One region of the Cupriavidus sp. 291-E7 genome, then DNA from elsewhere that is predicted to be linked to it. Evidence: predicted binding sites of a transcription regulator. Region 1 holds the regulator's gene; each other region holds the start of a gene.
What was found. Region 1 encodes sigma-54, which starts transcription at its own class of promoters, with help from an activator protein. Its sites were predicted from a motif close to TGGCANGNAANCTGCTTT; they were not measured.

Region 2: a site for sigma-54 is predicted at 1,364-1,381, ahead of urtA (urea ABC transporter substrate-binding protein). Genes of this name have one in related genera too.
Region 3: a site for sigma-54 is predicted at 1,609-1,626, ahead of AC3FLX_RS22255 (circularly permuted type 2 ATP-grasp protein). Genes of this name have one in related genera too.

What each region holds. Positions count from the first base shown of each region.
Region 1 is NZ_JBYOJV010000005.1:339,417-342,693, forward strand. It holds gene hpf (ribosome hibernation-promoting factor, HPF/YfiA family) at 463-816, opposite strand; gene AC3FLX_RS12040 (RNA polymerase factor sigma-54) at 867-2,348, opposite strand; gene lptB (LPS export ABC transporter ATP-binding protein) at 2,515-3,277, opposite strand, start outside.
Region 2 is NZ_JBYOJV010000010.1:17,114-20,390, reverse strand. It holds gene cyoB (cytochrome o ubiquinol oxidase subunit I) at 1-44, shown strand, start outside; gene cyoC (cytochrome o ubiquinol oxidase subunit III) at 50-694, shown strand; gene cyoD (cytochrome o ubiquinol oxidase subunit IV) at 695-1,045, shown strand; gene urtA (urea ABC transporter substrate-binding protein) at 1,435-2,694, shown strand; gene urtB (urea ABC transporter permease subunit UrtB) at 2,886-3,277, shown strand, end outside.
Region 3 is NZ_JBYOJV010000013.1:108,158-111,434, forward strand. It holds gene AC3FLX_RS22255 (circularly permuted type 2 ATP-grasp protein) at 1-1,410, opposite strand, end outside; gene AC3FLX_RS22260 (gluconokinase) at 1,660-2,175, opposite strand; gene edd (phosphogluconate dehydratase) at 2,321-3,277, opposite strand, start outside.

The DNA.
Region 1 (3,277 bases):
AACAGACGCCGTCCCGCCGCGATGGGGGCAATTCAGGATATCGAGTGCTATGAACGCCCGCATTGGAGCGTCCGGCCATTATAGAGCAGGGCCACAGCGCGCTTGTGCGCTGCGGCGCCGGCTTCGCGGGTGGTGCCGCGAACTGGCCGGCCGGTTTGCCCACCCGGATATTGCCGCCGCGCCCGCATGATCTTCCGTCATGCGGCATGCGATTCGGTTCACCGGGACCGTTCTGCCTGTCATTGTTGTATGACGCAGCATACACCGAGCCGCGCAAGATGCGAACACCCCCGGCGCATCAATTGGTCGCCTCCGTGGCGTCAAGGTAACGGAGAAATTCAGGCCAATGACGTTACGCGCCCATCAAAAAAGCCGCGCAGATGCGCGGCTTTGCTCTCTTCCTATTAGTCCTCTCGGGGGACGCTGAGGTCCTCTTCCAGGGGCAGTTCAGGGTTTGCCAGCCTATTGTTGCTGTAGTTGGGCTTCGGCCATCTGGTACTTGACCGCTTCCCGGTCATGCCCTTGCACGCGGTCCTTGTAGCGGATCACCTGCCGGTCGAGCTTGTCGACGAGACAGTCGATTGCCGCATACAGGTCTTCGTGATGCGCTTCGACGAAGATGTCCTTGCCCTTGAGATGTAGATTGATTTCCGCGTACTGACGCCGGTCCTTTTCCTTGTGGTTGTCGACAGATAGCAGCACGCTCACGCCAATGACCTGATCGAAATGCCTGACAATTCGCTCCAGTTTCGTTTCCACATACTCACGCAGCGGTGGCGTGATGTCGAGGTGGTGTCCACTGATCTTGAAGTTCATAGCGCTTCTCCTTCTGAAAGAGCCGCACCAGGCAGGCGGTTGCGGCTCGGCTACAAAGACTTGCGGAGATTGACTGCGGGGATTTTCAGCGCTTCGCGGTATTTGGCCACCGTGCGGCGTGCGACCACAAAGCCCTGTTCGCCCAGCAATTCGGCGATGCGGCTGTCGGAAAGAGGATTCCTGGGTTCTTCGGCTCCTATCAGTTGCTTGATCAGCGCGCGGATCGCCGTGGATGAGGCCGCGCCGCCAGTCTCCGTGGAGACGTGGCTACCAAAGAAGTACTTCAACTCGAAAGTACCCATTGGCGTGGCCATGTATTTGTTCGTGGTCACCCGGGAAATGGTCGACTCATGTAAACCGAGTGTATCGGCTATTTCCCGCAAAACCAAGGGGCGCATTGCTATTTCCCCGTGCGAAAAAAAGTTCTTCTGACGCTCAACAATTGCCTGCGCCACACGCAGGATCGTATCGAATCGCTGCTGAATGTTCTTGATAAGCCACCGGGCTTCCTGCAGTTTCTGCTGCAGTCCCGCGGCACCTGCTTCTCCCTTCGCACCGCGCAGGATCTGCGCGTACATGTCGTTGATACGCAGGCGTGGCATCACGTCGGGATTCAGCTGTGCAATCCAGCCGCTGCCGCTCTTGCGCACGAACACGTCCGGCACCACGAAGTCCGCTTCCGGGCGGCTGTACGCATGCCCTGGATACGGTGCCAGCGAACGGATCAGTTCATGCGCGGCCTTTAATGCGATTTCGTCAACTTGCAGCGCTTTCTTTAGGCGCGTGTAATCCCTGACGGCCAGCAACTCAAGGTGATGGTTGACGATGGACAAGGCCAGCTCGCGCTGCGGATGCTTCAGGCGCTTCAATTGCAGGCTCAGGCATTCCGAGGCATTGCGCGCGCCCACGCCCGGAGGATCGAAGCTTTGCAGCAACGTCAGCATCGCCTGCACTTCCTCGATTTCGAACTCCAGTTCCTCGGGCAGTTCCGTGCAGATTTCCTCGAGTGACGCACTCAGGTAGCCATCGTCGTCGAGCGATTCGATCAGGAAGATGGCCAGGCCCTTGTCGCGCGCGGAAATCTTAAGCGGCGTCAGCTGTTCCATCAGGTATTCGCGCAGCGTGGGATCGGCATCGCGCAACTGCATCGGCGTCTTCTCGTCTTCGTCGCCCTGTGGGCGGCGCGCGAAGTCGTCGAGGCTCCAGTCGTTGCCATAGTCTTCACTGCCGGAATCGCTGAAACCCTCTTCCTCGCCACCCGCGGCATGTTCCTGACGGTCGTCGCCGTTGGCCTGCGGTTCGGCAGGGGCGGGCGCCGGTGCGCTTTGCAGGTTCACCGAGCCGTCCGCCGCCACGCGCAGCGGGCTTTCGATCCAGTCGTTTTCGCGTTCGAGCAGCGGGTTTTCCGTCAGCGCCTGCTCCACTTCCTGCTGCAGTTCGAGCGTGGAAAGCTGCAGCAGCCGAATCGACTGCTGTAGTTGTGGAGTGAGTGCCAGATGCTGGGAGAGGCGGAGCTGAAGCGAAGGTTTCATGCGACCTATTCTATGCGCATCTTTCCGTTGTTGGAACGGAATTTGCTACAACCTATCGCTACGGCTTCTTGATCGGAAACGGCTTTGGAAAAGCCGAGTGCAGGTGCGGTAAAAATGACCTGCCTGATGTGCGCGGCTGACCGCCCGAGGGCGGCCGTCCGCGGCTTTACATGCGGAAGTTTTCGCCCAGGTAGACGCGTCGCACGGACTCGTTGGCGATGATTTCCTCGGGCTGGCCGGCGGCCAGCACCGTGCCTTCGCTGATGATGTATGCGTGGTCGCAGATGCCCAGCGTCTCACGCACGTTGTGGTCGGTGATCAGCACGCCGATATTGCGCGCCTTCAGGAAGCTCACGATGCGCTGGATCTCGCCCACCGCAATCGGGTCGACGCCGGCAAACGGTTCGTCGAGCAGGATGAAGCGCGGCGACGACGCCAGCGCGCGCGCGATTTCCACGCGGCGGCGCTCACCGCCCGACAGCGACAGCGCCGGGTTGTTGCGCAGGTGGGCAATTTGCAGGTCGTCGAGCAGCGAATCGAGCCGGCGGTCGATCTCGGCCTTGCTCAGCGGCTTGCCGTTGTCGATCTGCAGCTCCAGCACCGCGCGGATGTTCTCTTCCACGTTGAGCTTGCGGAAGACCGATGCCTCCTGCGGCAGGTAGGACAGCCCCATGCGGGCGCGTTCGTGGATGGCCAGCCCGCTGATGTGCTTGTCGTCGAGCACGATGTCGCCTTCGTCCAGCGCCACCAGGCCAACGATCATGTAGAAAGACGTGGTCTTGCCCGCGCCATTCGGACCCAGCAGGCCCACCACCTCGCCGCTCTTCACATCGAGTGATACGTCCTTGACCACCGTGCGTGTGCCGTAGCGCTTCTTCAGGTGACGCACGACCAGCGTGCTGCTGTCGGTGCGGACGGCCGATGCGGTA
Region 2 (3,277 bases), on a different contig from region 1:
AGATCGAAACCCGCTACCAGCAGCGTGTGGCTGCACAGGGCTGATAACGATGTCGACAGAAGTTCTTGACCGCTTTGGGGCGCAAGCCCCCGCGCATGCACACTCGCACGACGAGGCGCATGACCACGCCCATCACGACACCAGTGAGAACACCATCTTCGGTTTCTGGCTGTACCTGATGAGCGACTGCATCTTGTTCGCGTGCCTGTTCGCCGCGTTCGCCGTCCTGCGCGGCGAAGTGGCGGGTGGCCCGACGGGCAAGGAGCTGTTCGAGCTGAACTACGTGCTCGTGGAAACGGCAATCCTGTTGTTCTCGTCCATCACCTATGGCTTCGCTATGGTGTCGATGCAGAACCAGCAGCGTGGCCGCGTGATGTTCTGGCTCGCCGTGACGTTCCTGCTCGGAGCAGGCTTCATGGCGATGGAAATCAACGAGTTCGCGCACCTGATTCATGAAGGTGCCGGCCCGAGCCGCAGCGCATTCCTGTCGTCGTTCTTCACGCTCGTGGGTACCCACGGCCTGCACGTCGCCAGCGGCATGCTCTGGATGCTCGTGCTGATGTACCAGCTGTCGAAGAAGGGCCTGACCCCGGTCGTGGCCAAGCGCCTGAACTGCCTGAGCTTGTTCTGGCACTTTCTGGACGTGGTCTGGATCGGCGTGTTCACGGTCGTCTACCTGATGGGAGCTATGTAAATGGCACAGCAACACGCAAGCGCCGCCCACGGCGCGTCGCACGGCCACAGCAGCGTCAAGTCGTATGTGATCGGCTTCGTGCTGGCGGTGATCCTGACCGTGATCCCGTTCAAGATCGTGATGGACGGCTCGATCGACCGCGCCACCACGCTCTGGATCATCCTGGGCATGGCCGTCGTCCAGATCGTCGTGCACCTGAAGTACTTCCTGCACCTGGACGGCTCGGATGGCCAGAAATGGAACGTGATGGCACTGCTGTTCACGGTCCTGATCCTGTTCATCGTGCTGGCCGGTTCGCTCTGGATCATGCACAACATGAACGCCAACATGATGCCGTGGATGAGCAAGTGACCGTCGTCACCGGTATCTGAAGAAAACGGGACCCTCGGGTCCCGTTTTTTTTTGCCGCACCGTTATCTCTCGTCTCCCTTATGGGGACGGGGCGGGGGCAGGGGCAAGCGCCGCGACCCGCCGCGAATCTTCCCGCTGGTGCGCCAGGCACCGAACCCATTCCGTCATGCACCGCTTCGCGTCGATGCACGATCGCGGTGCAATCCATCAATTCGCCGCCGCCGATGTGATGGCACCGTCCTGGTGCGTCGCCTTTCCGGTTTCCCCAATTTGTCTCTCCCCCGTTGCCTGGCAACGGATTCCGGGTGGTCGTGCGCTTGGCACACTAGTTGCAGAAGCATCACCCGGGGTGCGTAGTCCCTGCCAAACACGACAAACTGGGAGCTGCAATGAAACGACGTGACATGCTGAAGCTGTCGGCGGTAGCCGCCGCGGCGATGATCGGTACGAGCCCGCTGATGGCGCAGACGAAGGAGCCGATCAAGATCGGCATCCTGCATTCGCTGTCGGGCACGATGGCCATTTCCGAGACTTCGCTCAAGGACGTGGCGCTGATGACGATCGACGAGATCAACAAGAGCGGCGGCGTGCTGGGCCGCAAGCTTGAGCCTGTTGTAGTGGACCCTGCCTCGAACTGGCCGCTGTTCGCCGAGAAGGCCCGTCAGCTGATCACCAAGGACAAGGTCGCCGTCACGTTTGGCTGCTGGACGTCGGTGTCGCGCAAGTCGGTGCTGCCGGTCTACGAAGAGACCAACGCGCTGCTGTTCTACCCGGTGCAGTACGAAGGTGAGGAGATGTCCAAGAACGTGTTCTACACGGGCGCGGCTCCGAACCAGCAGGCCATTCCCGCCGTGGAATACCTGATGAGCAAGGAAGGCGGCGGCGCCAAGCGCTTCTTCCTGCTGGGCACCGACTACGTCTATCCGCGCACCACCAACAAGATCCTGCGCGCGTTCCTGAAGAGCAAGGGCGTGGCCGACAAGGACATCGAAGAGGTCTACACCCCGTTTGGTCACAGCGACTATCAGACCATCGTCGCCAACATCAAGAAGTTCTCGCAGGGCGGCAAGACGGCCGTGATCTCGACGATCAACGGCGACTCGAACGTGCCGTTCTACAAGGAACTGGGCAACGCCGGCCTGAAGGCCAAGGACGTGCCCGTGGTGGCGTTCTCGGTGGGCGAGGAAGAACTGCGCGGCATCGACACCAAGCCGCTGGTGGGTCACCTGGCCGCCTGGAACTACTTCATGTCCGTCAAGAACGGCGAGAACGAGGCGTTCAAGAAGCAGTGGGCGGCATGGGTCAAGGCCAACAACCTGCCCGGCGGCGACAAGCGCGTGACCAACGACCCGATGGAAGCCACCTACGTCGGCATCCACATGTGGGCGCAGGCTGTGAAGAAGGCCGGTACCACCGACGTGGACAAGGTGCGCGCCGCCATGTACGGCCAGACCTTCAAGGCACCGGACGGCTTCACGCTGACGATGGGCGACAACCACCACCTTTACAAGCCCGTGATGATCGGCGAAGTGAAGGGCGATGGCCAGTTCAACGTGGTCTGGAAGACGCCGAAGCCGATCCGCGCGCAACCGTGGAGCCCGTTCATCGCGGGTAACGAAGGCAAGGCCGACAAGGTCGGCGGCAACTGAGGGTTCTAGCTCTCTCTCCCGCTTGCGGGAGAGGGTGGGGGAGCGGGCAGGCGTTGCTCGATGCGATGCCGGTGTATGACCCGCCGTGCCCGCTCCCCCGACCCCTTTCCCATTGCACGGGAGAGGGGGCCCGACAGGTGAACGCAAACAATCCCAAGACGCGAACCATCGCGCCCAAACAAGACTCCTGAATGCACCGACCCATCCGATCATGGTTACGCGCCACGCTCGCCGCGTTGCTGCTGGCCGTCGCTGCCCCGCTATGGGCTGCCACGCCGCTCACGCAGGCGGACCTGAAGCCGCTGGTCGAAGACGACTTCGACGCCAAGACCGCCGCGCTGACCAAGCTCACGCAGGCACCCGCCGAGCAGGCCGGCCCGATCCTGAAGGCACTGCAGGATGATGCGCTGCAGTACGCGCCTTCCGTCGGCATGGTGCGCCAGGACGGTGACAAGTACCGCGATGCAATCAGCGGCCAGCCCGTCACGGTCAAGAGCGACGAACTGGAAGGTCTGACCCTGAACAACTCGCTGCGCACCATCGTCGATAGCGCGGCAAGCAGCCTGCTGCTGCAATCGCCGGA
Region 3 (3,277 bases), on a different contig from region 1:
CTCGCGCAATGCCACGCGCGTCAGGCCGCCCGGCACCATGCGCACCTCCTTGCCCGACAGCACGAACGGCCGCAGATCGATATGGCGAGGCGCGATGCCGGACTCCACATACGTCGGGCAGGTGGACAAGGCCAGCGTGGGCTGCGCGATGTACTGCTCCGGGCGAGCCTTCACGACTTCGCGGAACTGGTCGATTTCGGCCTTGGTCGCGGCCGGCCCTACCAGCATGCCGTAGCCACCGGCGCCATGCGTTTCCTTGACCACGAGGTCGGCCATATGGTCCAGCACGTACTGCAGGTCGTCCGGACGCCGGCACATGTACGTGGGCACGTTCGACAGGATGGCTTCTTCGCCCAGGTAGAACCGGATCATGTCCGGCACGTAGGGGTAGATTGACTTGTCATCGGCCACGCCGGTGCCGATTGCATTGCAGATCGTCACGTTGCCGGCGCGATAGACCGACAGCAAGCCCGCCGCACCGAGCGTGGAGTCTGGCCGGAACACGAGCGGGTCCAGGAAGTCGTCGTCCACGCGGCGGTAGATCACGTCGATGCGCTGCGGCCCCTGCGTGGTGCGCATGTACAGATGGTCGTCGTCGACGAACAGGTCGCTGCCTTCGACCAGTTCCACGCCCATCTGCTGGGCCAGGAACGCGTGCTCGAAGTAGGCCGAGTTGTACATGCCCGGCGTGAGTACCACCACGGTGGGATCGGCAATGTTCTGTGGCGACACGCTGCGCAGCATGTCGAGCAGCAGATCGGGATAGTGAGCCACCGGCGCCACGCGGTTGCGTGCGAACAGGTCCGGAAACAACCGCATCATCATCTTGCGGTTTTCCAGCATGTACGACACGCCCGACGGCACGCGCAGGTTGTCTTCCAGCACGTAGAACTCACCCTCGCCGGCACGCACCACGTCGATACCGGCCACGTGCGCGTAGATATCGCGCGGCACGTCGACGCCAAGCATCTCGGGACGGTACTGGGCGTTGTTGTAGATCTGGTCGGGCGGGATCACGCCGGCGCGGATGATGTCCTGCCCGTGATAGATATCGTGGATAAACCGGTTCAGCGCGGCCACGCGCTGGCGCAGGCCGCGCTCGAGCGTCGCCCATTCGCTGGCCGGGAACACGCGCGGTATCACGTCGAACGGGATGGTCCGCTCGGTGCCGCTATTGGACTCATCCTTGTCGCCATAGACGGCAAAGGTGATGCCCACGCGCCGGAAGATCAGGTCCGCCTCCGCGCGCTTGTTGTCCATCGTCGCCACGGACTGCCGCCCCAGCCAGTCCGCAAAGCCCCGGTAGTGGGGCCGAACCGCCCCTGACGGCAAAACCTGCCCGGCCTCGATGGCCGTCAGTGTGCCGTCCTCTCGCCCTTCCAGCATCTCGTCGAAAAACCGCGCCGCCATGATGGCCGCTCCTTCGTGGATGTGGGCGCCTGCCGCGGGTGCCGTGCCGCCTGACTACTCCCCGGCTTGCTGCATGGCAACACCGCCGGCCGCCCGTTTATCGATGCCTCGTCGAGTCGACGCTTTGAAGCATATCCGTACCACCAAATCCCGCAAGGGGTTGCATGCACGAGACATGCGCCGGTACGCGAAAACGGATTAGCAAGATGCTTGCCAGGCCCTGGGGCATGCCTGGCTTTCTGGTGCCCCCTACCGGGCGGCCTTTCCGCAGGAAACCGACTCCGGCGGGCATTTGGCCAGGATGTCCTCCACCAGCGCTTCCGGCGGGCGGCGGATATCGAGCACCAGCGCGTCTCGCGGTTCTTCCAGCGTATCGAACTGACTTTGCAGCAGCGCCGGATTGAAGAAGTGGTCCGACCGGACCGACAGCCGGCTGCCGATCGTGGCGGCATCGCCCTTCATGAACACGAACGTCACGCCGCCATCGGGCGGGCTCAGGCGGTCGCGGTAGATCTGGCGCAGCGCCGAGCAGGTGAAAACATGCGTACGCCCTTCGGCGCGGGCGGTGTCGATGGCCGAGCGCATGGCGTCCAGCCAAGGCCAGCGGTCTTCGTCGGTCAGCGGCACGCCGGCGTGCATCTTGGCCTTGTTGGCCTCGCTGTGGAAGCTGTCGGCGTCATGGAAGCCACAGTGCAATTGCTGCGCCAGCAGTTGGCCCACGGTGGTCTTGCCGCTGCCGGAAACGCCCATCAGGATATAGATCATGTCTGCTCCATCGAACATGGTATCGGGTGGTATTGCCACCCTTGTCGGTAGCCGCCGCCCACGCCCGGCGTGGCACGGCGGTGCCCCGGCATGAAGATGCCGGGGAATACGAAAATGTCTGAGTAAGCCGGAGTCCTGACGCCGCCTATTGTGCGACGGCGGCGCGCGTTTGGACAGCCGCAGCCGCATCGGCCTCGGACAGGTCGAGCGCGCTACCGCCCTCCTCGGCGATGCGTGCGTGGCGCCGGAACAGGCCAAACAGGCCCCGGCCCATGCTGAAGTTGGCGAAATCATCAACCGGCGCGGGCGTCGGCGTGCGCGCCGCGAACCCGGCCTGCGCGGCGGCGTCTCCCACCAGCTCCAGCGTGCCCGCCACGGCATCGACGCGAATGATGTCGCCATCACGCACGCGCGCCAGCGGCCCGCCAACCAGCGCCTCGGGACCCACATGGATCACGGCCGGCACCTTGCCCGACGCGCCGGACATCCGCCCATCGGTGACCAGCGCCACCTTGTGGCCGGCGTCCTGCAGCGCGCCCAGCGCCGGCGTCAGGCGATGCAGTTCGGGCATGCCGTTGGCATTCGGCCCCTGGAAACGCACCACCGCCACCACGTCGCGATTGAGTTCGTCCGCTTCGAAAGCGGCTTGCAGCGCCTCCTGCGTATCGAATACACGGGCCGGGGCTTGCACCACACGATGCTCGTCGGTAACCGCGGATACCTTGATCACGCCGCGACCGAGGTTGCCGGCCATCAGGCGCAGGCCACCTTCGGCCGAGAACGGCGCCGAGGCCGGCGCCAGCACCGCTGCATCGCCACTCGTTGTCGGACCCTCGCGCCAGCGCAATGCGCCATCGGTCATCACCGGCTCCTCGGTATAGCGAGCCAGGCCGCGCCCCATCACAGTGTTGACGTCCTCGTGCAGCAGGCCGGCATCGAGCAGTTGCGCGATCACGTAGGCCACGCCACCAGCCGCATGGAAGTGATTCACATCGGCAGAGCCATTCGGATAGACGCGCGCCAGCAGCGGCGTTACGGCCGAGAGCTGGTCGAAGTCGTTCCAGTCGATGATGATGCCGGCGGCACGCGCCATTGCCACCAG